DNA from 3 places in the Streptococcus australis genome. Region 3 is predicted to be linked to each of the others. Evidence: predicted binding sites of a transcription regulator. Region 3 holds the regulator's gene; each other region holds the start of a gene.
What was found. The regulator CtsR, encoded in region 3, represses protease genes until heat stress. The targets are predictions, from matches to a motif close to TTGGTCAAAAAAGGTCAAANA.
Positions count from the first base shown of each region.

Region 1: the regulator CtsR is predicted to act here: its motif matches at 4,665-4,685, upstream of FGK98_RS01575 (ATP-dependent Clp protease ATP-binding subunit).
Region 2: the regulator CtsR is predicted to act here: its motif matches at 3,403-3,423, upstream of FGK98_RS03300 (ATP-dependent Clp protease ATP-binding subunit).

Region 1 covers NZ_LR594040.1:273,653-281,720, forward strand. Annotated here, with positions in the region: gene FGK98_RS01555 (DUF2207 domain-containing protein) at 1-16, shown strand, start outside; gene FGK98_RS01560 (undecaprenyl-diphosphate phosphatase) at 78-923, shown strand; gene dinB (DNA polymerase IV) at 957-2,018, opposite strand; gene pflB (formate C-acetyltransferase) at 2,255-4,570, shown strand; gene FGK98_RS01575 (ATP-dependent Clp protease ATP-binding subunit) at 4,965-7,070, shown strand; gene FGK98_RS01580 (S-ribosylhomocysteine lyase) at 7,127-7,609, opposite strand; gene FGK98_RS01585 (ABC transporter ATP-binding protein) at 7,886-8,068, shown strand, end outside.
Region 2 covers NZ_LR594040.1:673,220-681,287, forward strand. Annotated here, with positions in the region: gene metK (methionine adenosyltransferase) at 1-97, shown strand, start outside; gene FGK98_RS03290 (DUF1827 family protein) at 164-463, opposite strand; gene FGK98_RS03295 (NUDIX hydrolase) at 522-974, opposite strand; gene FGK98_RS03300 (ATP-dependent Clp protease ATP-binding subunit) at 1,105-3,363, opposite strand; gene FGK98_RS03305 (DUF1797 family protein) at 3,599-3,829, opposite strand; gene FGK98_RS03310 (TfoX/Sxy family protein) at 4,147-4,467, shown strand; gene FGK98_RS03315 (bifunctional methylenetetrahydrofolate dehydrogenase/methenyltetrahydrofolate cyclohydrolase) at 4,616-5,473, shown strand; gene FGK98_RS03320 (HAD hydrolase family protein) at 5,478-6,251, shown strand; gene FGK98_RS03325 (phosphate ABC transporter ATPase) at 6,305-7,126, shown strand; gene FGK98_RS03330 (SIALI-17 repeat-containing surface protein) at 7,295-8,068, shown strand, end outside.
Region 3 covers NZ_LR594040.1:1,876,212-1,884,279, forward strand. Annotated here, with positions in the region: gene FGK98_RS09620 (hypothetical protein) at 1-42, opposite strand, end outside; gene FGK98_RS09625 (NUDIX domain-containing protein) at 348-1,121, opposite strand; gene pnuC (nicotinamide riboside transporter PnuC) at 1,123-1,902, opposite strand; gene FGK98_RS09635 (AAA family ATPase) at 1,912-2,970, opposite strand; gene FGK98_RS09640 (ATP-dependent Clp protease ATP-binding subunit) at 3,116-5,548, opposite strand; gene FGK98_RS09645 (CtsR family transcriptional regulator) at 5,550-6,008, opposite strand; gene FGK98_RS09650 (ABC transporter ATP-binding protein) at 6,127-6,855, opposite strand; gene FGK98_RS09655 (ABC transporter substrate-binding protein) at 6,855-7,862, opposite strand; gene FGK98_RS09660 (ABC transporter permease) at 7,901-8,068, opposite strand, start outside.

The DNA.
Region 1 (8,068 bases), 1.6 Mb from region 3:
CATCGGCGCCTTCTAGAAAAAATCTATCGCAACATCCGAAATTATGCTATAATAGAGGACAGAAAAAGGAGTAATCTATGTATCTTATTGAAATTTTAAAATCCATCTTCTTCGGGATTGTTGAAGGAATTACAGAATGGTTGCCTATATCAAGTACTGGACACTTGATCTTGGTTGAAGAATTTGTACAATACAAGGACCAAAATGAAGCCTTCATGTCCATGTTTAATGTTGTCATTCAGCTCGGTGCTATTTTAGCGGTTATGGTCATTTACTTTAACAAGCTCAATCCCTTCAAACCTGGTAAAAACAAGGCCGAAGTTCGTCGAACTTGGCAATTGTGGTCAAAAGTTCTCGTTGCGACCTTGCCTTTGCTATTGGTCTTTAAACTGGATGATTGGTTTGATGCCAATTTCCATAACATGGTTTCGGTTGCTATCATGCTGATTATCTATGGGGTTGCCTTTATCTATCTTGAAAAACGAAATAAGGCGCAGGCCATTGAACCAACAGTAACTGAGTTAGACAAGTTGCCTTATAAAACAGCCCTTTACATCGGACTCTTCCAAGTCCTTGCCCTTTTCCCAGGAACAAGTCGTTCAGGTGCCACTATCGTCGGTGGTTTGTTGAATGGAACGAGTCGTTCTGTTGTAACGGAGTTTACCTTTTACCTCGGGATTCCCGTTATGTTCGGAGCTAGTGCTTTAAAGATTTTCAAATTTGTTAAGGCAGGTCAGCTTTTGAGTTTTGGTCAACTATTCTTACTTCTTGTAGCCATGGGAGTAGCCTTTGCGGTCAGCATGGTTGCTATTCGTTTCTTGACCAGCTATGTGAAGAAGCACGACTTTACACTCTTTGGAAAATACCGTATTGTACTTGGTAGTGTTTTGTTGCTTTATAGTTTTGTGCGTTTATTTGTATAAGAAAAAGCTTGAGGGAATCTTCCTTCAAGCTTTTTAAAATCCTGTTACTGTGACTCCTAGCAAACGAATGCCTTTTTCTTTTTCAGCTACTTCTTCGTAGAGTTGAAGGGCAGTTTGAGAAATCTGACTAGCATCCTGTGTAGCTTGTGGGAGGCTTTTTCGTCTAGTCAGAGTGGAGAAGTCAGTATAACGAATCTTTAGGATAATGATTTTTCCAGTTTTGTCTTGTTGGCTGAGATTGAGAGCTACCTTTTCAGAGAGAAGAGTTAGCTCTTTTTTGATGTCCTCTTCATCTTGGAGAATCTTACCATAGGTTTTCTCCTTGCCGATGGACTTACGAATGCGATCGGACTTGACTGGAGAATTGTGAATACCCCGAGCTTTTCGATAAAGATCAAAACCGAGTCTGCCAAAGCGATCGATTAAAGTAACTTCAGAAACGTTGAGTAAGTCTGCGCCAGTATAAATGCCCATTTTATGAAGTCTTTCCACTGTTTTCTTACCTACACCATGGAATTTGGCAATATCCATCTGTTTAAGAAATTCTTGGGCTTGGTCAGGTAGAAACACTGTCAAACCATGTGGCTTTTGGTAATCGCTGGCCATTTTAGCTAGAAATTTATTGTAGGAAACGCCAGCAGAAGCAGTCAGGTGCAGTTCCTGCCAGATATCTTGTTGAATGAGGCGAGCTATTTTAACTGCTGACTTGATACCGAGTTTGTTTTCAGTTACATCCAAGTAGGCTTCGTCAATACTCATAGGTTCAATCAAATCAGTATAACGTTTAAAAATAGCTCGAATCTGAAGACCCACTGCCTTATACTTTTCATAATTTCCGGAGATAAAAACGGCTTGGGGACAACGCTCATAAGCTTCTTTAGAACTCATGGCAGAGTGAATACCAAAGGCTCGTGCCTCGTAGCTACAAGTGGAAACAACTCCCCGTCCGCCTGTTTGTCTAGGGTCGCTCCCAATGATGACAGGCTTTCCTTTTAACTTAGGATTGTCTCTTATTTCCACCGCAGCAAAAAAGGCATCCATGTCGATATGGATGATTTTTCTGGACAAATCATTAATCAATGGAAATATGAGCATTTGGTTTCCTTTCTAGTGTCGTTTTCTATTCATTATACTCTTTTTTCTGAAAAAATGGAAAAGGATAATCCTACTTTCAAATATATAATACAGATCGTGTTAAATAACAGACTGTATTAGAAAAGAAAGTAATAAAAAAGGCTTTTTTCGCTTGTTGAAATCGGTTACTGTATGGTATACTTGACTCATGATTGTAACAGATGGCTGTTGCTAGAAAGAAAAATGAGGACATTAACATGGTTGTTAAGACAGTTGTTGAAGCACAAGACATTTTTGACAAAGCTTGGGAAGGCTTCAAAGGCGTAGATTGGAAAGAAAAAGCAAGCGTTTCTCGCTTCGTTCAAGCTAACTACACACCTTATGATGGTGATGAAAGTTTCCTTGCTGGACCAACAGAACGTTCACTTCACATCAAAAAGATTGTAGAAGAAACTAAGGCTCACTACGAAGAAACTCGTTTCCCAATGGACACTCGTCCAACATCTATTGCTGATATTCCTGCTGGATTTATCGACAAAGAAAACGAAGTGATCTTCGGTATCCAAAATGATGAACTCTTCAAATTGAACTTCATGCCAAAAGGTGGTATCCGTATGGCTGAAACTACTTTGAAAGAAAATGGATACGAACCAGATCCAGCTGTTCACGAAATCTTCACTAAATACGTAACAACAGTGAACGACGGTATCTTCCGTGCCTACACTTCAAACATCCGTCGTGCTCGCCACGCTCACACTGTAACTGGTCTTCCAGATGCATACTCACGTGGACGTATCATCGGTGTTTACGCACGTCTTGCTCTTTATGGTGCAGACTACTTGATGCAAGAAAAAGTAAACGACTGGAACTCGGTCGAAGAAATTGATGAAGAAACAATCCGTCTTCGTGAAGAAATCAACCTTCAATACCAAGCATTGCAACAAGTTGTTCGCTTGGGTGATCTTTACGGAGTTGATGTTCGCAAACCAGCGATGAACGTTAAAGAAGCAATCCAATGGGTTAATATCGCCTTCATGGCTGTCTGCCGTGTAATCAACGGTGCTGCTACATCTCTAGGTCGTGTGCCAATCGTGTTGGACATCTTTGCAGAACGTGACCTTGCTCGTGGTACATTTACTGAATCAGAAATCCAAGAATTCGTTGATGATTTCGTTATGAAACTTCGTACAGTTAAATTTGCTCGTACAAAAGCATATGACCAATTATACTCAGGTGACCCAACCTTCATCACAACTTCTATGGCTGGTATGGGTAACGACGGTCGTCACCGTGTTACTAAGATGGACTATCGTTTCTTGAACACTCTTGATAACATCGGTAACTCTCCAGAGCCAAACTTGACAGTTCTTTGGACTGACAAATTGCCATACAACTTCCGTCGCTACTGTATGCATATGAGCCACAAACACTCTTCTATCCAATACGAAGGTGTAACTACAATGGCTAAAGACGGATACGGAGAGATGAGCTGTATCTCATGCTGTGTGTCACCACTTGACCCAGAAAACGAAGAACAACGCCACAACATCCAGTACTTCGGTGCTCGCGTAAACGTGTTGAAAGCCCTTCTTACTGGTTTGAATGGTGGTTACGACGATGTTCACAAAGACTACAAAGTATTTGACATCGAACCAATCCGTGACGAAGTTCTCGAATTTGAATCAGTTAAAGCCAACTTCGAAAAATCTCTTGACTGGTTGACTGACACTTACGTAGATGCTTTGAACATCATCCACTACATGACTGACAAGTACAACTACGAAGCTGTTCAAATGGCCTTCTTGCCAACTAAACAACGCGCTAACATGGGATTCGGTATCTGTGGATTTGCGAATACAGTTGATACATTGTCAGCTATCAAGTACGCTACAGTTAAACCAATCCGTGACGAAAATGGCTACATCTACGATTACGAAACAATCGGTGAATACCCACGTTGGGGTGAAGATGACCCACGTTCAAACGAATTGGCAGAATGGTTGATCGAAGCTTATACAACTCGTCTACGTAGCCACAAACTATACAAAGACGCAGAAGCTACAGTATCACTTTTGACAATCACATCTAACGTTGCTTACTCTAAACAAACTGGTAACTCACCAGTCCACAAAGGTGTATACCTCAACGAAGATGGTTCTGTGAACTTGTCTAAACTTGAATTCTTCTCACCAGGTGCTAACCCATCTAACAAAGCTAAAGGTGGATGGTTGCAAAACTTGAACTCACTTGCGAGTCTTGACTTTAGTTATGCGGCTGACGGTATCTCATTGACAACTCAAGTATCACCACGTGCTCTTGGTAAGACTCGTGACGAACAAGTTGATAACTTGGTAACAATCCTTGATGGTTACTTCGAAAATGGTGGACAACACGTTAACTTGAACGTTATGGACTTGAACGATGTTTACGAAAAGATCATGTCAGGTGAAGACGTTATCGTACGTATCTCTGGATACTGTGTAAACACTAAATACCTCACACCAGAACAAAAAACTGAATTGACACAACGTGTCTTCCACGAAGTTCTTTCAATGGATGATGCATTGAGCTAATATTCAATTAGAATAATAAGAAGGCCAGTCGATATGACTGGCTTTTTGCGTCCTTGAAAAATTTTAAAAAAATTAGTCAAATTTGGTCAAAAAGTTATTGACTTTTACTGACCAATGTGATATAGTAGAAACATAAGGAAAATGAATTCCTTAAAAGGCTCATTTTCAACGAATTAGTCTTTGAGAATGAGGTATAGAATCCCGAGAAAGGGGTGAGGCCTATGTTTAATCTAACAGACTTTGAAAAGAAGATGATAAAAGGCTTATTTAAAAAAGAAAAACCAGAAATTATACGTAGAGTAGTCAGATAGCTAGTCTAAATTTTTTAAAACAAAGGTCAAAGATAGTCAATATCAGAGATCGCAAATCATAAACAATAAATGAGGTAAAAAATATGAACAACAACTTTAATAACTTTAACAACATGGATGATTTATTTAATCAATTGATGGGTGGTATGCGAGGGTACAGTTCTGAAAACCGTCGCTACTTGATTAATGGACGAGAAGTGACACCTGAGGAATTTGTTCAGTATCGTGCAACTGGGAAATTACCAGGAAATGCAGAATCTGATGCGCAAATGCAACAACATGCTTCAGGTATGAAACAAGACGGCGTCCTTGCTAAACTGGGCCGTAACTTGACAGCGGAAGCTCGTGAGGGCAAGTTGGATCCTGTAATCGGACGAAACAAGGAAATTCAAGAAACATCTGAAATCCTCTCACGTCGTACCAAGAACAATCCTGTTCTAGTAGGAGATGCAGGTGTTGGTAAGACAGCAGTTGTCGAAGGCCTAGCGCAAGCCATTGTGAACGGAGATGTTCCAGCTGCTATTAAGAACAAGGAAATCATTTCCATTGATATCTCAGGTCTCGAGGCTGGTACTCAATACCGTGGTAGCTTTGAAGAAAATGTGCAAAATCTAGTCAACGAAGTGAAAGAAGCAGGAAATATTATCCTCTTCTTTGATGAAATTCACCAAATTCTTGGTGCTGGTAGCACTGGTGGTGATAGTGGCTCTAAGGGGCTCGCAGATATTCTCAAGCCAGCTCTTTCCCGTGGTGAGTTGACCGTTATTGGAGCGACAACTCAGGATGAATACCGCAACACTATCTTGAAGAATGCAGCTCTTGCTCGTCGTTTCAACGAAGTCAAGGTCAATGCTCCTTCGGCTGAAGATACTTTCAAAATCCTTCAAGGAATCCGTGATCTCTATCAACAACACCACAATGTCATCTTGCCAGACGAGGTCTTGAAAGCAGCAGTGGATTATTCGATCCAATACATTCCTCAACGTAGTTTGCCTGATAAGGCTATCGACCTTGTCGATGTAACGGCAGCTCACTTGGCAGCTCAACATCCTGTAACAGATGTGCATGCTGTTGAACGGGAGATTGAGGCAGAAAAAGACAAGCAAGAAAAGGCAGTGGAGGCAGAAGATTTTGAAGCAGCTCTCAATGCTAAAACACGCATTGCAGAATTAGAGAAAAAAGTCGAAAACCACACAGAAGACATGAAAGTGACTGCCACTGTCAATGATGTGGCCGAGTCCGTAGAGCGTATGACTGGTATCCCAGTGTCTCAAATGGGGGCATCTGATATCGAACGCCTAAAAGATATGGCCCATCGCTTGGAACACAAGGTAATCGGCCAAGATAAGGCGGTTGAAGCTGTAGCTCGTGCTATCCGTCGTAACCGTGCTGGTTTTGATGAAGGCAATCGCCCAATCGGTAGCTTCCTATTTGTAGGGCCTACTGGAGTTGGTAAGACAGAACTTGCTAAGCAATTGGCACTGGATATGTTTGGAACCAAGGATGCGATCATCCGCTTGGATATGTCTGAATACAGTGACCGCACAGCTGTATCTAAGCTGATCGGTACAACAGCCGGTTATGTAGGATATGATGACAACAGCAATACCTTGACAGAACGTGTTCGTCGCAATCCATACTCTATCATTCTCTTGGACGAAATTGAAAAGGCTGATCCTCAAGTAATCACCCTTCTCCTCCAAGTCCTAGATGATGGTCGTTTAACTGATGGTCAAGGAAATACAGTGAACTTCAAGAACACTGTCATTATCGCGACATCAAACGCTGGATTTGGCTATGAAGCCAACTTGACAGAAGATGCGGATAAACCAGAATTGATGGATCGTTTGAAACCATTCTTCCGTCCAGAGTTCCTTAACCGCTTTAACGCTGTTATCGAGTTCTCACACTTAACTAAGGAAGATCTTTCTAAGATTGTGGACTTGATGTTGGCTGAGGTCAACCAAACCTTGGCTAAGAAAGACATTGATTTGGAGGTCAGCCAAGCAGCTAAGGACTTTATCACAGAAGAAGGTTATGACGAAGTCATGGGTGTTCGTCCTCTCCGTCGTGTAGTTGAACAACAAATCCGTGATAAGGTGACGGACTTCCATTTGGATCATCTAGATGCCAAACATCTGGAAGCAGATATGGAAGATGGCGTCTTGGTCATTCGTGAAAAAGCCTAACTTAAGATTTTGAGAAAAAATAAGGAACTAGCTAAAAAGCTGGTTCCTTTTTGTGTTTAGATGATATGGCGCTCAAAGGCATCATCTGAGATTCCTTGTTCCAAGATGAGTTTCGCCCATTCTTTAGCAGAAAAGAGGCTGTGGTCCTTGTAGTTTCCGCAAGATTCGATGCTTGTCCCTGGGACATCTTCCCAAGTAGTGGTTTCAGCAATTTCTTTGAGCGAATCCTTGATAACAGCCGCGATTTCAGCACTGGTATGGTGACCCCACATAATCATGTGGAAGCCTGTCCGGCAGCCAAAGGGTGAACAGTCAATCATACCGTCAATGCGGGAACGGATGAGTTTGGCTAAGAGGTGTTCGATAGTGTGAAGGCCAGCGGTAGGGATAGAGTCTTCATTTGGTTGCACCAAGCGAATATCAAAGTTGGAGATGACATCTCCCTTTGGCCCTGTTTCTTCCCCAATCAAGCGAACATAGGGTGCTTTGACAATGGTGTGGTCAAGTTCAAAACTTTCAACAATAACTTCTTTTGACATGGTCGTTCCTTTCAGTTTTCTTCTTTCATTATATCATAAAGCCTGCTCTTGATGGAGTTTAATAAATGACTTTTTGGTATAACAAAGTCTCCATACAAAACTCGCAGAATTATAAAGAAAGAATGGGGTAAAGGAAAAGAAAAACTGAGTTCTTTCTAATGAAGTTAGAGCGACTTTTGAAAGGTGGGATCAACTTTTAGAATTTCTGCTTAATCTCTGAACTAATTCTGAACTAGATTGGGTATACTGGAGAAAATAAAGATAAAGGAGTTCAGTATGGAACATATGGTGAAAATAGAAGGAGTCTGCAAAAAGCATGGCAGCAAGCAGATTTTAGAAGATATTTCTTTTACAGCTAGAAGCGGTCGGATTACAGCTTTTCTAGGCCCAAATGGTGCAGGGAAAAGTTCGACCTTGAGGATTCTCTTGGGATTAGATCGGGCGACAGCAGGGACTGCG
Region 2 (8,068 bases), 1.2 Mb from region 3:
TCAAACAGCGGCTTATGGACACATGGGACGTACAGATATTGACCTTCCGTGGGAACGTTTGGATAAGGTAGATGCTTTGAAAGAAGCTGTGAAATAAAATTAAAAGATTGGTAGGAACTACTAATCTTTTTTGCAAAAGAAAACCAGCTTTTGGCTGGCTTTCTTATTTTGTAGGAATAGAAATTTCAATCAATTTATCAGAGTAGAGGGTCTTGATATTGGCTTCATCGATCTTATCTTTATCGATTTTGCGTTTCATGAAGAAATCTTGGATGGTTTCGATTTCTGGTTCACGAATAGCGCGGTGTTTGTTGGAAATGAGGATTTCATAGTGAAGCGGGGCTTGTGTGAAAATCACATCTGTGTTTCCAGCAGAATAGACCTCAACAAGGGTCGCGTCAGTACTTTCTAATTGGCTTTTAACAAGTTGCGAGTGTGAATTAGTCGTGTTGATAAGCTTCATAATAGTTCCTCCGATTTTCTAACTCTATTATAGCACTTTTTGGATAAAATCGTGTATTTTAGTCAATTCCATACTGGATTTTCCAAGCTTCAATTCCCCATTTGTGGCTACCCCGTTTGAGTTTTTCTATTGCCTCGTCAATAGGAAACCAAGCAATATGATTAAAATCTTCCAATGGTTTTTGTACTTCTTGGAAAGAAGTAGCTTCATAGAGATAAGCTGGGTTGTAGTAGTAGGTATCACGGTGACGAGAGTAGAAATACTCATCAGCTTGTCCGTAATAGCTTCCGATTTCAGCAGTAAAGCCTAGTTCCTCGATGAGTTCTCTCTTCAGCGCTTCTTGCTGGTTTTCTCCTGCTTCAATCTCTCCACCTGGTAAGAACCAAGCACCATTGGGAGCTTGAACTAGAACGATTTGTTTTTTTTCAGGATCAGGAATAACTACGTAAACGCCATAGCGGTGCTGGTAGGTCACATTCTCTTGTTTTTCACCAAAAGTTGGGTTTGCCATTGAACTTTCCTCGTTCTTTAGTATCTTTATTATTATCATAATGGACGAGGGGCAAGCTGTCAAGAATTTACAGTTATTTTAGTAAAAAAGGTGCAGAAATTGATAGACTTTCTGCACCTGTTAGATCGTTTTATTCTTCTTTTTCAGAAGCAATCTCTTCTGTTTTTTCAGTTTTTTTGGCAGATTTGATTTGAATCTTGCCATTACTTGTCATAACTGCCTTGAGGTCTTTCTCACTTGGGTTTTCAAGGTAGTAATCGGTGATAGCATCCTCGATATGGTCTTGAATGGTACGACGGAGTGGGCGAGCCCCCATTTTTGGATCATAACCTAGGTCAACCAACTTTTCCTTGACTTTGTCAGTTACATCGAGATGGATGTTGTTGCTAGAGAGGCGTTTGTTAACATCTGCTAGCATGAGTTCGACGATTTGGAGGAGGTTGTCCTTGCTGAGAGCTTTGAACTCGATGATGCCGTCAAAACGGTTCATAAACTCTGGACTAAAGAAGTTGCCGAGTTCACCGAGAACAGAGTTGGTTCGACCTTCACGAGCAGCTCCAAAACCAACGCTGGCTTCGGCCTTACCAGTCCCAGCATTTGAAGTCATGATAATGATGGCATCTTTGAAGCTAACAGTCCGTCCTTGCCCATCTGTCAAACGACCATCGTCCAAGACTTGAAGGAACATGTGCATGACATCAGGGTGAGCTTTTTCCACTTCATCGAGAAGGATGAGAGAATAGGGATTACGACGCACTTTTTCTGTTAATTGCCCTGCTTCATCGTAGCCTACATAGCCTGGAGGGGCTCCGACCAATTTAGCAACGCTGTGTTTTTCCATGTATTCACTCATATCAAAGCGAATCATGCTATCAGCTGAACCAAAAAGTTCAATGGCTAGTTGTTTGGAAAGTTCTGTCTTACCGACACCAGTTGGTCCGACAAAGAGGAAACTTCCGATTGGACGGTTGGGAGTACCAAGTCCAACACGATTACGACGGATGGCTTTGGCAATCTTGTCGACAGCCTCGTCTTGTCCGATAACATGGGCCTTTAGGTCTTCTGCTAGATGGATGAGTTGAGACTGTTCTTTTTCTTTTAGTTCTCCAACAGGGATATTGGTTTTCTGCTCGATGATGTGTTCAATCGTTTTCTCGCTAATGATTGGAGTATCCTGATCGGTCACCTTGTTTTTTTGCATTTCCTTGTACTTGGCAATCTGATCACGGAAGTAGGCAGCTTTTTCAAAGTCTTCCTCTCGTGTAGCTTGGGCCTTGAGATTCTCAGCCTCAATTAAACGCTGGTCGATCACTTTGGGATCCACAAAGTTAAGAGTCAGATTCATCTTTGAACCGGCTTCATCCAAGAGGTCAATAGCCTTGTCAGGTAAGAAGCGGTCTTGGATATAGCGATTGGAAAGATTTGCAGCAGCTTCTATAGCCGCATCAGTATACTTGACGTGATGGTAGTCTTCGTATTTCTTTTGAATCCCTTTGAGAATAGTTATGGTTTCTTCGACAGTTGGTTCATCTACCTTGACAGGCTGCATACGGCGCTCTAGGGCAGCATCTTTTTCAATGATACGGTATTCATTGAGAGTAGTAGCACCGACCATTTGCAATTCACCACGGGCAAGGGCTGGTTTGAGGATATTTCCTGCATCCATATTGCCATCGCCCGCAGATCCTGCACCAACAATTTCATGGATTTCGTCGATAAAGAGTATAATGTCCTCGCGTTTGCGAATTTCTTCCATGAGCTTTTGCATACGTTCTTCAAATTGGCCTCGAATCCCTGTTCCTTGGACTAGACTGACCACATCCAGACGGATGACTTGCTTGCCTTGGAGTTTATGGGGAACATCACCATCGACAATTTTTTGAGCTAGACCTTCAACAACGGCTGTTTTACCCACACCTGGTTCTCCGATGAGGACAGGATTGTTTTTGGTTCGACGGTTGAGGATTTCGATAACACGGATAATCTCCTCATCTCGACCGATAACAGGGTCAATATCTCCTCTACGAGCAATCTCAGTAATGTTGATACCATATTCCTCTAGGAGCCCTCTTTCTTGGCTAGGAGGTGTTTGAAGTGGACCACGGTTTTGAGGTCCGTATCCCCCATCGCCCCCATATCCTCCACCTGATTGAGTTGGGGGAACGTTATTTGAAGAAACCCTGAAATTATTCAAATCATTGAAAAAGTCTCCAAAAGGATCAAAGTCTCGATTGTTTAGGTCAGTCATTCCTTTAAAGAGGGTATTATTTGGATCTGTTTTGATAATTTTATAGCAATTTTGACAGAGATCAATTTGCTTTTGCTGTCCATTGATATTGGTATACAGATGAATTGTTGAGTCGTTAATTTTACAGTTTTGACAGAGCATACATCTACCTCATTTCATTCTTATTCTTGGCTTAATAAAAAGGTCAAAAATAGTCAAAGTTTTATACTCTCATTATAGCATGATTAAGGTGTAAAGCAAGTAAAAAGATTGGCCTAGGGAGATTTCGAGAGAAGTTCTTTATGAAAATCTCTGCCGCTGATAATAAGAAAAAATCCTATTTGCAGGGACAAAAAGGATTCTCATTCATCAGTCAGGTTTCCCTGCTGTTATTCTATTAGTAAAGGAGTTCGTAGATCTCCATTGCAATCAAGTCAATGCTATCAAAGGTATAGGTTTCACGTGCTTCAACATCGCGAAGGGTGAAGAGTGATCCATTTTCTTCGTCATAGCTGTAAGCAACTTCTGCAACAACAACTCCTTCACGTTCAAAATTACGTTTTAGATTTCCGCCATCTTTTGTCATAGCTTCTAGGCGGTTGATGATTCTAACCAAATGTGATTCCATTATGATTCTCCTCCATTTCTTATCGTTACTATTTTACCATAAACAACGGGTACTTGACTAGAAAAAACTAAGATTTCTTGCTATTTCTCTATCTCTTGGCAATATTTTTTCTAAATAATAGAAAGGATTGGATTTGAGATCGAATCATGATATAATTATTCATGACTACATTTAAAAAATGGCCTATTTTTCTTTTTATCCAACTCCTTGCCTCGTTTTTTGAAGATAGCCAGTTGCCAAAATATGGTAAATTTGAGCGCTTCTTGAAAAATAGAATGAAGAGGGTTGCGAAGTTTTATACCAATAAGGAGTAGCTAATGGCATCTAGTAAAGAATATTTGACTTATATTTTAGACCAACTATCTGAATTAGAAGATATTACTTATCATCCTATGATGGGAGAGTATATCCTATATTATCGTGAGAAGGTTATTGGTGGAATCTATGATAATCGTTTGTTACTAAAGCCTGTGAAGGTGGTTATGGATCAACTGGGACAGACTAGGCTTGAACGTCCTTATGAAGGAGCCAAGGAGATGATTTTACTAGAAGACCTTGAAGATAAGTCATTTCTAGCGAGACTAATCAAGGATATGTATGAATTCTTACCGGCTCCAAAAGTTAAAAAGAAAGCATGACAGATTTACCTAATGTAAATAGGTATAAAAGCTAGATAGGGGCTTTTTCTTATAGTCTCAGACTATAAGGTCCATTAGTCAAGAAGTGTTAGAATGACAAGGTATTTTTTGATATAATAGAGTATATTTGATAGAAAAGAGAAGAAATATGGCACAGATTATTGATGGGAAGGCTCTTGCAGCTAAGTTACAAGGACAGTTGGCTGAAAATACTGCCAAACTAAAAGAAGAAACAGGTCTAGTTCCAGGATTGGTGGTGATTTTGGTCGGGGACAATCCAGCCAGCCAAGTCTACGTCCGTAACAAGGAACGTTCAGCTCTTGCGGCTGGTTTCCGTAGTGAAGTTGTGCGAGTTCCAGAAACTATAACACAAGAAGAATTGTTGGACTTGATCGCCAGATACAATCAAGATCCAGCTTGGCATGGGATTTTGGTCCAGTTGCCTTTACCTAAACATATTGACGAAGAGGCAGTATTATTAGCCATTGACCCAGAAAAGGATGTGGATGGTTTCCATCCTCTAAATATGGGCCGCCTTTGGTCTGGGCACCCAGTTATGATTCCCTCAACACCTGCTGGGATTATGGAGATGTTTCATGAATATGGGATTGAGTTGGAAGGTAAAAATGCGGTTGTTATTGGTCGTTCGAATATTGTTGGGAAACCGATGGCTCAACTTCTTTTAGACAAGAATGCTACTGTTACTTTAACTCATTCCCGTACAAAAGATTTAGCTCAAGTAGCATCGCAAGCGGATATTCTTGTTGTAGCTATCGGTCGCGCCAAGTTTGTGACTGCTGACTTTGTCAAGCCAGGTGCAGTTGTCATTGATGTAGGGATGAACCGAGATGAAAACGGTAAGCTCTGTGGAGATGTTGACTATGATGCTGTTGTACCACTTGCCAGTCATATCACACCAGTACCTGGTGGAGTTGGTCCTATGACCATTACCATGCTAATGGAACAAACCTATGAAGCAGCGCTTCGTACACTAAACAAGGACTAAGAAAATGAAATTCGTATTTGATCTGGATGGGACGCTGTCTTTTGACTATATGACTATAGATGAAGAGATTAAACAGGTTCTTTTAAAGGCTGAAGATTATGGGCATGAGGTTGTCTTTGCCTCAGCTCGCTCTTATCGGGATTGTTTGGGCTTATTAGGTAGCGATCTCAGTCAGCGTTTGGTTATAGGTTTGAATGGTGGCGTAGCCTATTATCTGGGGAAAGCTATCTATGAAAGAAATCTCGATGCTAGAGTTTATCAGGCGCTAGTGGATTATTGCCAGACCTATAATCTTCCTTTCTTTGCAGATGATTGCTTTGACTATAGTGGTCAGATCGTGGAGAAGATTCCATTTATCTCTAGCGTGGATCCCCTAAAGGTAGCTCGTCATCAGAAACTCGAGGACTTGGGTACTCCGATTAAGGTAGTCGTTTATATGGGAGAGCATGAGGATTTGCTTGATGACCTGCTTGGTCAGTTAGAAAGACTGGGGCAGGCTCATCTGTCCTATCATGCCCATGAAAAGTGCCTTTATGTCAACCCCTGGGATACCCATAAGGCGACAACTGTTGAAAAGTTGTGTGGAGAGAACTTCATTGCTTTTGGAAATGACCAAAATGATATTGAACTGTTTAAAACATCTCTCTATTCTGTTCAGATAGGAGATTTTGCTGGCCTTAGTCCATATGCAGATGAAACGTTAGAGCTAAAAGGAGAACCTTCTCCAGCAGTGGCAGCTAAAATCTTACAGACCTTTGCGGAATTTAAGGGAAAATAGATAGAAGGAGGTTTACCCCTCCTTTTTGTTGTATAATAAAGTGAGGTGATTAGATGATTTTAAAAATTTATAATGGAGAATATAGTTTGCAATGGGATGGAATATATCACTTAGCACTAATTGATTATCCAAATATTCAAGAGTGGGAATTAGAAAAAATTGCTAAATTTATAGCTTACGAAAAACTTCATAAACGTCAAACAAGTATCGAGTGTGCTGATTCTTGTTTAAAAAAAGAGATTTTAGATTACATCTGTCAGCATCCCTTTCTGCCACCATTTACCCCTACAGATAAAAGAGTAGCTTCGACTTATGATCTACATAAGAGGTTAGTGACTTCAGACTACTGTAGTCATACTACGACAATAGATGCAGCGATTTCTATTTTTAAAACAGGTCAGCTGTTATCTGCTGTGAAAGCCTTTGGTCGAGATGCTGAGGAGTTGGTTTTGGATAGTCGAAATGCTGCATCTGATCCGAAAGATTATTTTGACTATGTCATGTTGGGATGGTCAAATACAAGTTCTGGTTATCGATTGGCGATGGAGCGTTTATTAGGTCGAGCTCCTTTAGAGAAAGAATTACAAGATAAGTTTATTCCTGGAGTAAGTTTTCATTTTATCTATACAGATTTGATTAAAGTTCCTGGTTATATTTTTGATGGTTACCATGTTGCAAAAATTAAGGACATGCTTAATTTATTAAGTGAGTTGTATATTTGCATTATTCCAACTCATAATAAGTGCCAATTTGAAAATATTATTCCAAGTCGATTACTAGATAGGGTGTATTATCTTGACCATGATGGAGAAGGTTTGGAAGAGTGGACTAAAAAAGTGTATCGGATTGTCTTAAAACAATCAGGTAAAGGATAGTTGAGGAAAAAACGATGAAAGTGATTGCAATTTTAGGTGCATTTTGATATATTTAATATATAAAATATATTATCGAACTTGGTACTTGTTTGTGTATTCAGAAGGAGGTTATTTTTTAAAATGAAGTAAACGCTTACTTTGTATCAAGGAAAAGAAATGAGGATTTTAATGAACAAAAGACTTTTTGATAAACGTTGTCATTATAGCATTCGTAAATTTGCAATAGGTGCAGCATCTGTAATGATTGGGGCCAGTATATGTGGTATTTCAACTGTACAAGCTGAGGAGGTGGCTTCATCCAATACTCAAACAGAAGAAACAATTGTTCATCAAGCTCAGCCTTTAGATAAGCTTCCCGATGATGTGGCAGCTGCAATCGCAAAGGCTGATGAGAATGGTGGGCGTGAGTTTGTAAAACCAAAAGCTGATTCGACAGAAGACAAAGTGACTAAGGATACGGAACCTACTAGACCTGCTAATGAGGGTAGTCATGAATTGGCTAGACCTAAAGTGGAAACTCCAAACAAAGAAGAAGGAAACAAAGCTGAGAACAAACAGAAACCTGAAGAGACAAATCCAAAGCCTATTGAATCTGCAGCAACAGCTGGAACAGAACTGAAAGAGGATTCTAAAAAAACTTCCGGAAATGACCAGGTAAAAGCAGATACAGAGCGCAAACCTTCTTCTGAAAAATTGCAAGCACTGTCTGGAGAGTCGAACAAAGCCGAAGTTGAAAAAGAAAAACAGCTATTATCGGAGCGAAAACAAGATTTTAATAAAGATTGGTATTTTAAACTAAATGCCCAAGGAGATTTTTCAAAAAAAGATGTGGATGTTCATGATTGGTCTAAATTGAATCTTCCTCATGATTGGAGTATTTATTTTGATTTCGATCACAAGTCTCCCGCACGTAATGAAGGTGGCCAGTTAAATGGTGGAACA
Region 3 (8,068 bases):
TACAGTCGCTGCCATCAATTTAATATAGGTTTTCTTTTTCATTTTTCTACTCCTTTGTAACATTTTTGAAATGTTAAGAAATCTTTTTGTAACATAATTGTAACATTAGACCTTGAATCTGTCAACTATTTAGAGAAACTATTTTAAAAAATTTCTCTCTACTATCTCTATTCGTAATCGAAACGAAAAAATAGAAAATTTCTTAGATTAAGTCCTATTTTTTACATCATCCTTGCGTAATCGCTTGCATCGTCTTGGATAAAGGGCTACAGTACTATTGAAATAAGATAAAAACATCTAATAATTGGAAAATAAAGAGGTCGGGAACTTTGTCCCGACCTCGCTTTTTATTTCAATCGATAGGTTTTTCTTGGTTTCTTTTTAGGAACTCGTTTGAGTCCGACTTCTTCTACATATTCGCCGTATTTTACGAGAAAGTTATTGCTGACAATTGGGCGACCGGGGTTGATGAGATTGACCAGTTCAGTCCCTTCATAGACGGTGAACTCCTCCTCCAGCAGATAAAGGAAGGTAGGATTCCAGTCAAGTCGCCCTTGGATTCGTTTGATAGATTCTTGGATAATGGCATAATGGTCAAAGGCGAAGGCTTGCTCGTCCAGCTCCACTCCCTCTAGGAAACATTTGCCTGTCTGAAAGTCGACATCTACAAAAACGACATCCTTGGCATCGTCACCCGCCTGAACGAGGTCTAAGGCACGACTAGGCAGGTACACTAAGTGAGCAATGGTCACTGTCCAGCCCCGTGGATCACGCCCAGGGGTCGATACGGTCATCAATTGCTCGATTTTTTCCAAAGGTAGATCGAGATTGACTTCTTCTCTCACTTCGCGCTGACAGGCATGTGCAGCATCTTCTCCCTTATCCATAAAGCCTCCAACCAGAGCCAAACAGTTTTGATAAGGGTGAGCCTTGCGACGGATTAACAAGAGCTTGATTTTTCCTTCGACAAAGCAGTAGGCCACCATATCCACCGTCACACTTGGTTTTTCATATTGAGGGAGTTCCTGCTTGTAGTACCAGTCTAAAAACTCCTCCTGACTTGCATGAATTTCATAATATTCTTTTTCCGTCATCCCTGCTGGAATCTTCGTGTCTACCATTTTAAGCCTCCTTTCGAACTGCTTTGGTCCATTGGTACCATCCCACTAGACTATTGAGTGTGTAAACCCAGTACATCCCTTGGATATGGATATTTTCACCCCACCAGAGGTAGATACTAAAGAGATTTGTTGCAATCCAGAAAATCCATTGCTCACGGTAAAGACGCGTCATCAAGAGCTGACCAACACCATTGGTCGCATCGGTAACACTATCACGGAAAGGGCGAGCACTATGGATACTTTGGTAAGCCAAGCCCATACCAATCCAAATGATAGCAGTCAAAGTCAAGTACTTGAGCCAATCAAGTACAGATAATTTCTTAGCTTCAAAGTGGAATTCTTCTGGTTTTCCTTGGTCATTGATACGATTGGACAGCCAAGCATAGAGACCAATCGGCTGCATGACAAAGAAGTAAACAGTCGTCAAAACTTCTCCGTAAAAAGTCGCATTCATGGCCAAAATCAAATAGATAGCTGAGTTAATAGCCCCAAAGAGATAATTGCTTGCACGCCCTTCTGCTACCAAGATGACACAGACAATCCCAGTCCAAGATGCAAACAAGCTCAGCAAGTCATGGCTTTCTGTATTTTGTGTAAACTCTAAGATCAAAGGAACACTTGACAAGGCGATGAGATACAACCACTGCAAAAGGCTACGACCGACAAAGAGATCTTTCCAGAGCAAACGCATGGTTCCTGCAAAACCGATCTTACGGGCTTCTGCATGGACATTTTTAAAGTTTTCGATAAATTGTGTGATTTTTTTAGTTACTGTTTTCATCATTTTCTCCTAATCTGCTTGGTAAATGGCATCAATAGCCACTTTGGCTGCTTCATAATTTCCTAGGTAATCCTCAGCAAGATAAACTAGTGGAATGGTGGTTAAATATCGCTCTCTCATCTGGTCCAAATGCTGGGAAAAACTGTGACGAATATGGTCTTCTGCCATGGTCATATCTCTAAACCCGTCATTGACATAGGAGCCTACAGGTTGCACAAAGAGAATCAAGTCCCATTTTTCCTTAGCCAAGATCGAAACAAAGAGATTGTCAAAGGTTTCTCCTGATAAGTCCTCTTGATCCTCAGCCTCCATGTAGTAGTCATAATAACCCTTGGTTACCAAGGAGTTGGTATCAGCTATCACTAGGCCTCGATTGGCATTGCTATCAATTAATTTTGAGGTCTGGTCATACTGTCCCAACAGGAGATAATAGTAATCCTTTGGAGTCAATTCATCGTCGCGGACATTGTTTTTGATCTGGTACTCACGCGCGTATTCCAGACTAACGGGCACATCGTAATACCTTGCCAAATCCTTTGCTAAAGTGGTCTTCCCATTGCTGGCACTTCCCATAATCAACACTTTCTTTGTAAACTGACGACGGAAGGGTTGAGCGATGTATTTCCAATATTTGCTTGGATTTTCTCGAATCATAGTCGCTGAGATACCAAACTTTCTTTCTTGCAAGACAGTCTCAAAGCCACGTTTAGCTAATTCTTGCTGATAGCCTGCTTCTCCTACAAAGAAGATTAGTTCTTGCTGGTTTTCATCATAGGAAATCTCCGCTAACATCTGGTCCAACCACTCCTGCCAGCCCATAGGGTAACGGGGAAGGTTGGTCTCATCCAGCTTGCAGACAGAGGTCAAATCGTCATCACGAAAAGCCTCTCGGATATAGCGAAATCGTTTTTGAAGACTTAAACCTACCTGCTCACCTCGGTCTCCCTCGTAGCCTGAAACGACTACCCAGACCTGATCACACTGACGCTTTGCTCGCTGGATTAAATCGATATGCCCCTGATGGAGAGGGGCAAAGGTCCCAAATACTACTGCTATTTTCTTTTTCATACACGCTTTCTTTTTTATAATTTTCTATATTTTTGTTTTTCTATGTTTTTATTATATACTATATTTTTGTGTTGTCAATAGTTTTTATTATTTTTTATAAAAAGGTTCCAAAAAAAGAATCAGGATTGCTCCTGACTCTCCATTTTTAAGAAATATCAAATTTTAATTGACCAGCTTTGACACCAATCTTGAGAGTCTTACCTGCTACCAGTTCTCCCTTGAGAAGGAGTTCTGCTAACTTGTCTTCCACCTCTGTTTGCAGTGTTCTGCGAAGTGGGCGGGCTCCCATTTCTGGATTGTAACCGTGACTAGCTAGCAACTTCAGTGCCGAAGTCTGCAGTTTCAAGTCGATGCCTTTCTCTGCTAAGCTAGAAATTAATGGTTTAACCATGATCTTGACAATTTCCTGCATGTGGTCGCTATCCAAACTGTGGAAGACCACCTTTTCATCAATACGGTTGATAAACTCTGGTCGATAAGCTTTTTTCAACTCTTCGAAGATTCGTTTTTCCATATTTTCCTGGTCAAAACGAATGTCCTTGGCCCCAAAACCAACTGTCTTATCATCGCGAAGAGCCGTCGCACCAAGGTTTGATGTCATGATGATAATAGTATTTGAAAAGTCAACCTTGCGCCCCTTGCTATCTGTCAAGACACCGTCGTCCAAGACTTGCAAGAGGACATTAAAGATGTCTGGGTGGGCCTTCTCGACCTCATCAAAGAGAAGAACGGAGTATGGTTTGTTGCGAACCTTCTCAGTCAACTCCCCACCTTCTTCGTAGCCCACATAACCCGGAGGCGCTCCGTTGAGACGGCTGGCTGCAAATTTCTCCATATACTCACTCATATCAAAGCGGATAAGGGCTGATTCGTCATCAAAGAGAACTTCTGCCAAAGCCTTGGCCAATTCGGTCTTACCGACACCCGTTGGTCCCAGGAACATAAAGGAACCAATCGGACGTTTGTGACTGCGAATACCTGACTGGTTACGACGAATCGCACGGCTAATACTTGAAACAGCTTGATCTTGACCGATGACACGTTTGTGGAGTTCTGCTTCCAAGTTCAGATATTTCTTAGCATCTGTTTGCGTCAGTTTTTGGACTGGGATACCTGACAAGCGGCTCAAGGTGGTCAAAATATCAGATTCTGTCACCAAGTCTTTATAGACAGGCAATTCTTGTTCTTTTGCGATTAGCTGACCTGCTTGTTTCCACTTACCATCCATCAAGGCCTTGTCAGCTGGACTCAAGTCGGATTCGTCTGCTTTCACATGCTTTGCCTTATTTTGCACTGTTGCCGCTGCTTCGTCCAAGAGATCGATAGCAGAGTCTGGCAAGTGACGACTAGTCAAGTAACGATGAGCCATCTTGACAGCTGTTTCAACCGCTTCATCTGTGATTTGCACACGGTGATGTTTCTCATAAGTCGCCTTCAAACCCTGTAAAATAATCATACTGTCGGTCACGCTTGGCTCTTCAATCGTCACTTTGGCAAAACGACGAGAAAGGGCCGCATCTTTTTCGATGTGCTTTTGGTATTCTTCCTGAGTGGTTGCACCAACAGTTCTCAAAGTTCCACGAGCCAAGGCTGGCTTCAAGATATTGGCTGCATCCAGAGTCGAGTCAATACCGCTACCAGAACCCATGATGGTGTGGAGTTCATCGATAAAGAGGATTACTTTGCCATCTTCCTCAATATCCTTGATGATATTGTTCATGCGCTCTTCAAAGTCACCACGAAATCGTGTTCCCGCAACGACATTCATCAAATCAAGTTCTAGAACACGCATCTTTGCCATTTCCGTAGGTACATCCCCACTAGCAATACGCTGGGCAAGGCCAAGGGCCAGAGCTGTTTTCCCGACACCAGCATCTCCAACCAAGACCGGATTGTTTTTGGTCTTTCGACTCAAAATCTGAATCATACGTGAGATTTCCTTGTCACGACCGATAACTGGCTCTAACTTGCCAGAGCGCGCTTGCTCCGTCAGGTCATGCGTGTAGTCCTCTAGACCACCACTTGGATTCTGTGGCATGCCCATCATATTGGCCATGGAATTTTGCTTATCAGAAACCGTGCGATGACGTTGACGCAAAGCCTTGAGGTCTTCACGAGTCCAACCAGCACGTTCCTCTAAATTGCGACGAAGAGCAGCAATTCTGACCTGATCTTTCTGGTCTTCATAAGAAAAGCCTGCTCTCTCCAAGATGCGAGTTGCCAAGGCATTGCCGTCATGCAAAATCGCATAGAGGACATGCTCTGTCCCTAGCACCTTTGCGTGGACCACTGAGGCCACATACTCTGCTTCTGCAAAGAGAACCTCCAAACGATGGGAAAAGGGCAATTCCGTAAAGGTTTCGTCTTGGCTATAGTCCGTTTCAGTCAGTTCTAAAGCAACCTCTTCTAAACGGTCCATCTCGTATGGGTAATCATTTAGAGTCGCACCTGCCACACTGTAACTGTGATTGGACATGGCAATCAATAAATGCCAAGACTCTAGATATCGAGCTCCAAAATGGCTTGCAACCATGTAGGCACTTTCGATACATTCATTCAATGCTTTTGAATAGTTCATCTTACTTCTCTTTTCTATCTACCTCTTGTAATAGCTGTCGGAGCATATTGGCACGGACAACTGAGGATTCTTCCCCTAGGACACGATCCGTTGCTACTGAAGTCAGCAAGGTCATCTCCTGCTTGGTCATCAAGTCCTGCTCAACCAAAAGCTGGAGAATATCTTCATAAATCTCCTGACTAACTCGCTCACCAATCGAGTAAAGCAAATCGCGGAGCATCTCATGATGATTGGAAAACTCAATCCGGCCTATGCGAATGTAGCCTCCGCCACCCCGCTTGCTCTCAACCAAGTAACCTCTGCTTTCAGTAAAACGTGTCTTGATTACATAGTTGATCTGACTCGGCACAACCTGAAAGGTATCTGCCAACTGGCTCCGCTGCAATTCCACGATACCAGATTGGTCTAAAATTGCCTTGATATAGGCTTCGATATGATCTGATGTATTTTTAAATCTCATAGTAAATCAAACTCCTTCTTTGAACCTTGACTATCTTTGACTATTATACCGAAATTTTTGATTTTTTTAAAGGAAAAGGGAGCAAGTAAAGAATAATCTTCACCAACTCCCTATTTTTCTAAGTATTTAATCCCAATTCCGCCAAGATTTGACGCTTATAGGCAATTTTTTGGACTTCCTTGTCTTCGCTCTGGGACCAATCTAGTTTAACTTCAGAAACAATCTGTCCAGGCCGATTTTTTAGAATATAGATGCGGTCACTGAGGTTGAGGGCCTCCTCGATACTGTGTGTGATGATGAGTGTCGTCAGCTCTAGTTGCTTGTGAATCTCCAGATACCAAGCGTGAAGTTCCATCTTGGTCATCTCATCCAAGGCACTAAAGGCCTCGTCTAAGAGAAAGAGTTTGTGCCCGAAAAGGTAGGTGCGGAGTAAGGCCACACGCTGACGCATCCCTCCACTGAGTTCGTGAGGATACTTGTCCCTTACAGCTGTCAACTGGAAGGTCGCAAGAATTTCATCCGCTCGGGCAATGGCTTCTGCCTTATCAACCTTTTGAATCAAGAGGGGCAGGATAATATTGCCAAGGACTGTCTTATGCTCCAAGAGGAGATCCTTTTGTAACATATAACTCACGCGACCTTTGGGATTTTCCTCGCCGTCAAGGACAATTCTTCCCGACTGGACCTCTAAAATCCCTGCGATTAGATTAAAGAGGGTGGTTTTGCCTACACCACTAGGACCTAGGATAGAAACCACTTCACCCGAAGTCACCTGCAGGTTAATATCCTCTAAAATCTTATCATCGTCGTAGGCATAGCTTACGTGTTCTAGTCTAATTTCTGTCATTATTTTACAAATTCGTTAGTGAAGCCTTTGTCAGTCAAGTCTTCTTTGAGGATACCATTTTCTTTATCCCATTTGTAGAAGGCATTCCAGCGAGTGGCGTCAAACTGTCCCCATTTTTCCTTGTCACTTGCATATTCTTTTGACAAGTATTTTTGAGATTCGATGACAAAGTCACGTTTTTCCTTAAGTTCAGGTGCATTCTTGATAAGAATATCCGCAGCTTCTTCTGGATGTTCCATGGCATATTGGTAGCCTTTTTTGATGGCTTGGATGACTTTGCGAGCTTCTTCTTTGTTGTCTTTGAGATAGTCGTTGTTTGCGATGATGACTGGTGAGTAGTAGTCAAACTCCTTGACATAGTCTTTCAAGTACATGAAGTTAGCGTCTACGCCTTGAGATTTGGCAAGAATACCATCCCAACCGTAGTATATCCAAGCAGTGTCAAAGACGCCATTGGCAATCGGTGTGATTGAGTTTGAGTCGTTGTTTGGTACTTTTTCGACCTTTTCAAAGTCTCCACCTTGAGATTCTACTAAGGTTTTCAACATAGCAAGCTCAGTCGGGTCATTCCAAGTTCCGTATTTCTTCCCAACCAAGTCCTTTGGACTGCTTACATTGTCAGATTTACGAGAGATGATTCCTGATGTATTGTGTTCTACGATAGCGGCAACAGCAGTAATTCCTGCCCCTTTTTCCAATTTCTTAGCCATGTAGTCTTGGAAATACACTGCAAATGGTGCCTTGCCATTGATTACCAAGTCAGATGAGCTTTCTTCTGGTGGCAATTTCAAGTCAACATCCACTCCAGCTTCTTTGAAATAACCTTTTTCCTTGGCAACATAAAGCCCTGTGTGGTTGGTATTTGGGGTCCAGTCTAGGATAAAGTCAATTTTCTTAAGTTCTGCTTCTTTGTTGTCCTTAGAAGCAGTTCCTTGCCCACAGGCCACAAGCACGACAGCTACAAAAGCTGTTACAAGCGTTAAAAACACTTTCCATGTTTTCTTCATTTTCATTTCCTCTTTTCTTTTTCTAAAACATCCTTATCTTAGGGACGTTTCCATTTAATAACATATTTTTCACTAACATCGACCAATTTCATACCCAAAAGGCTGATAATCGATACCAGAATAATAATAGCAAACATGGTATCATACTGAAACAGTTTTTTAGACTGAATCATATAAACACCAAGACCTTCAAACCCTCCCAACCA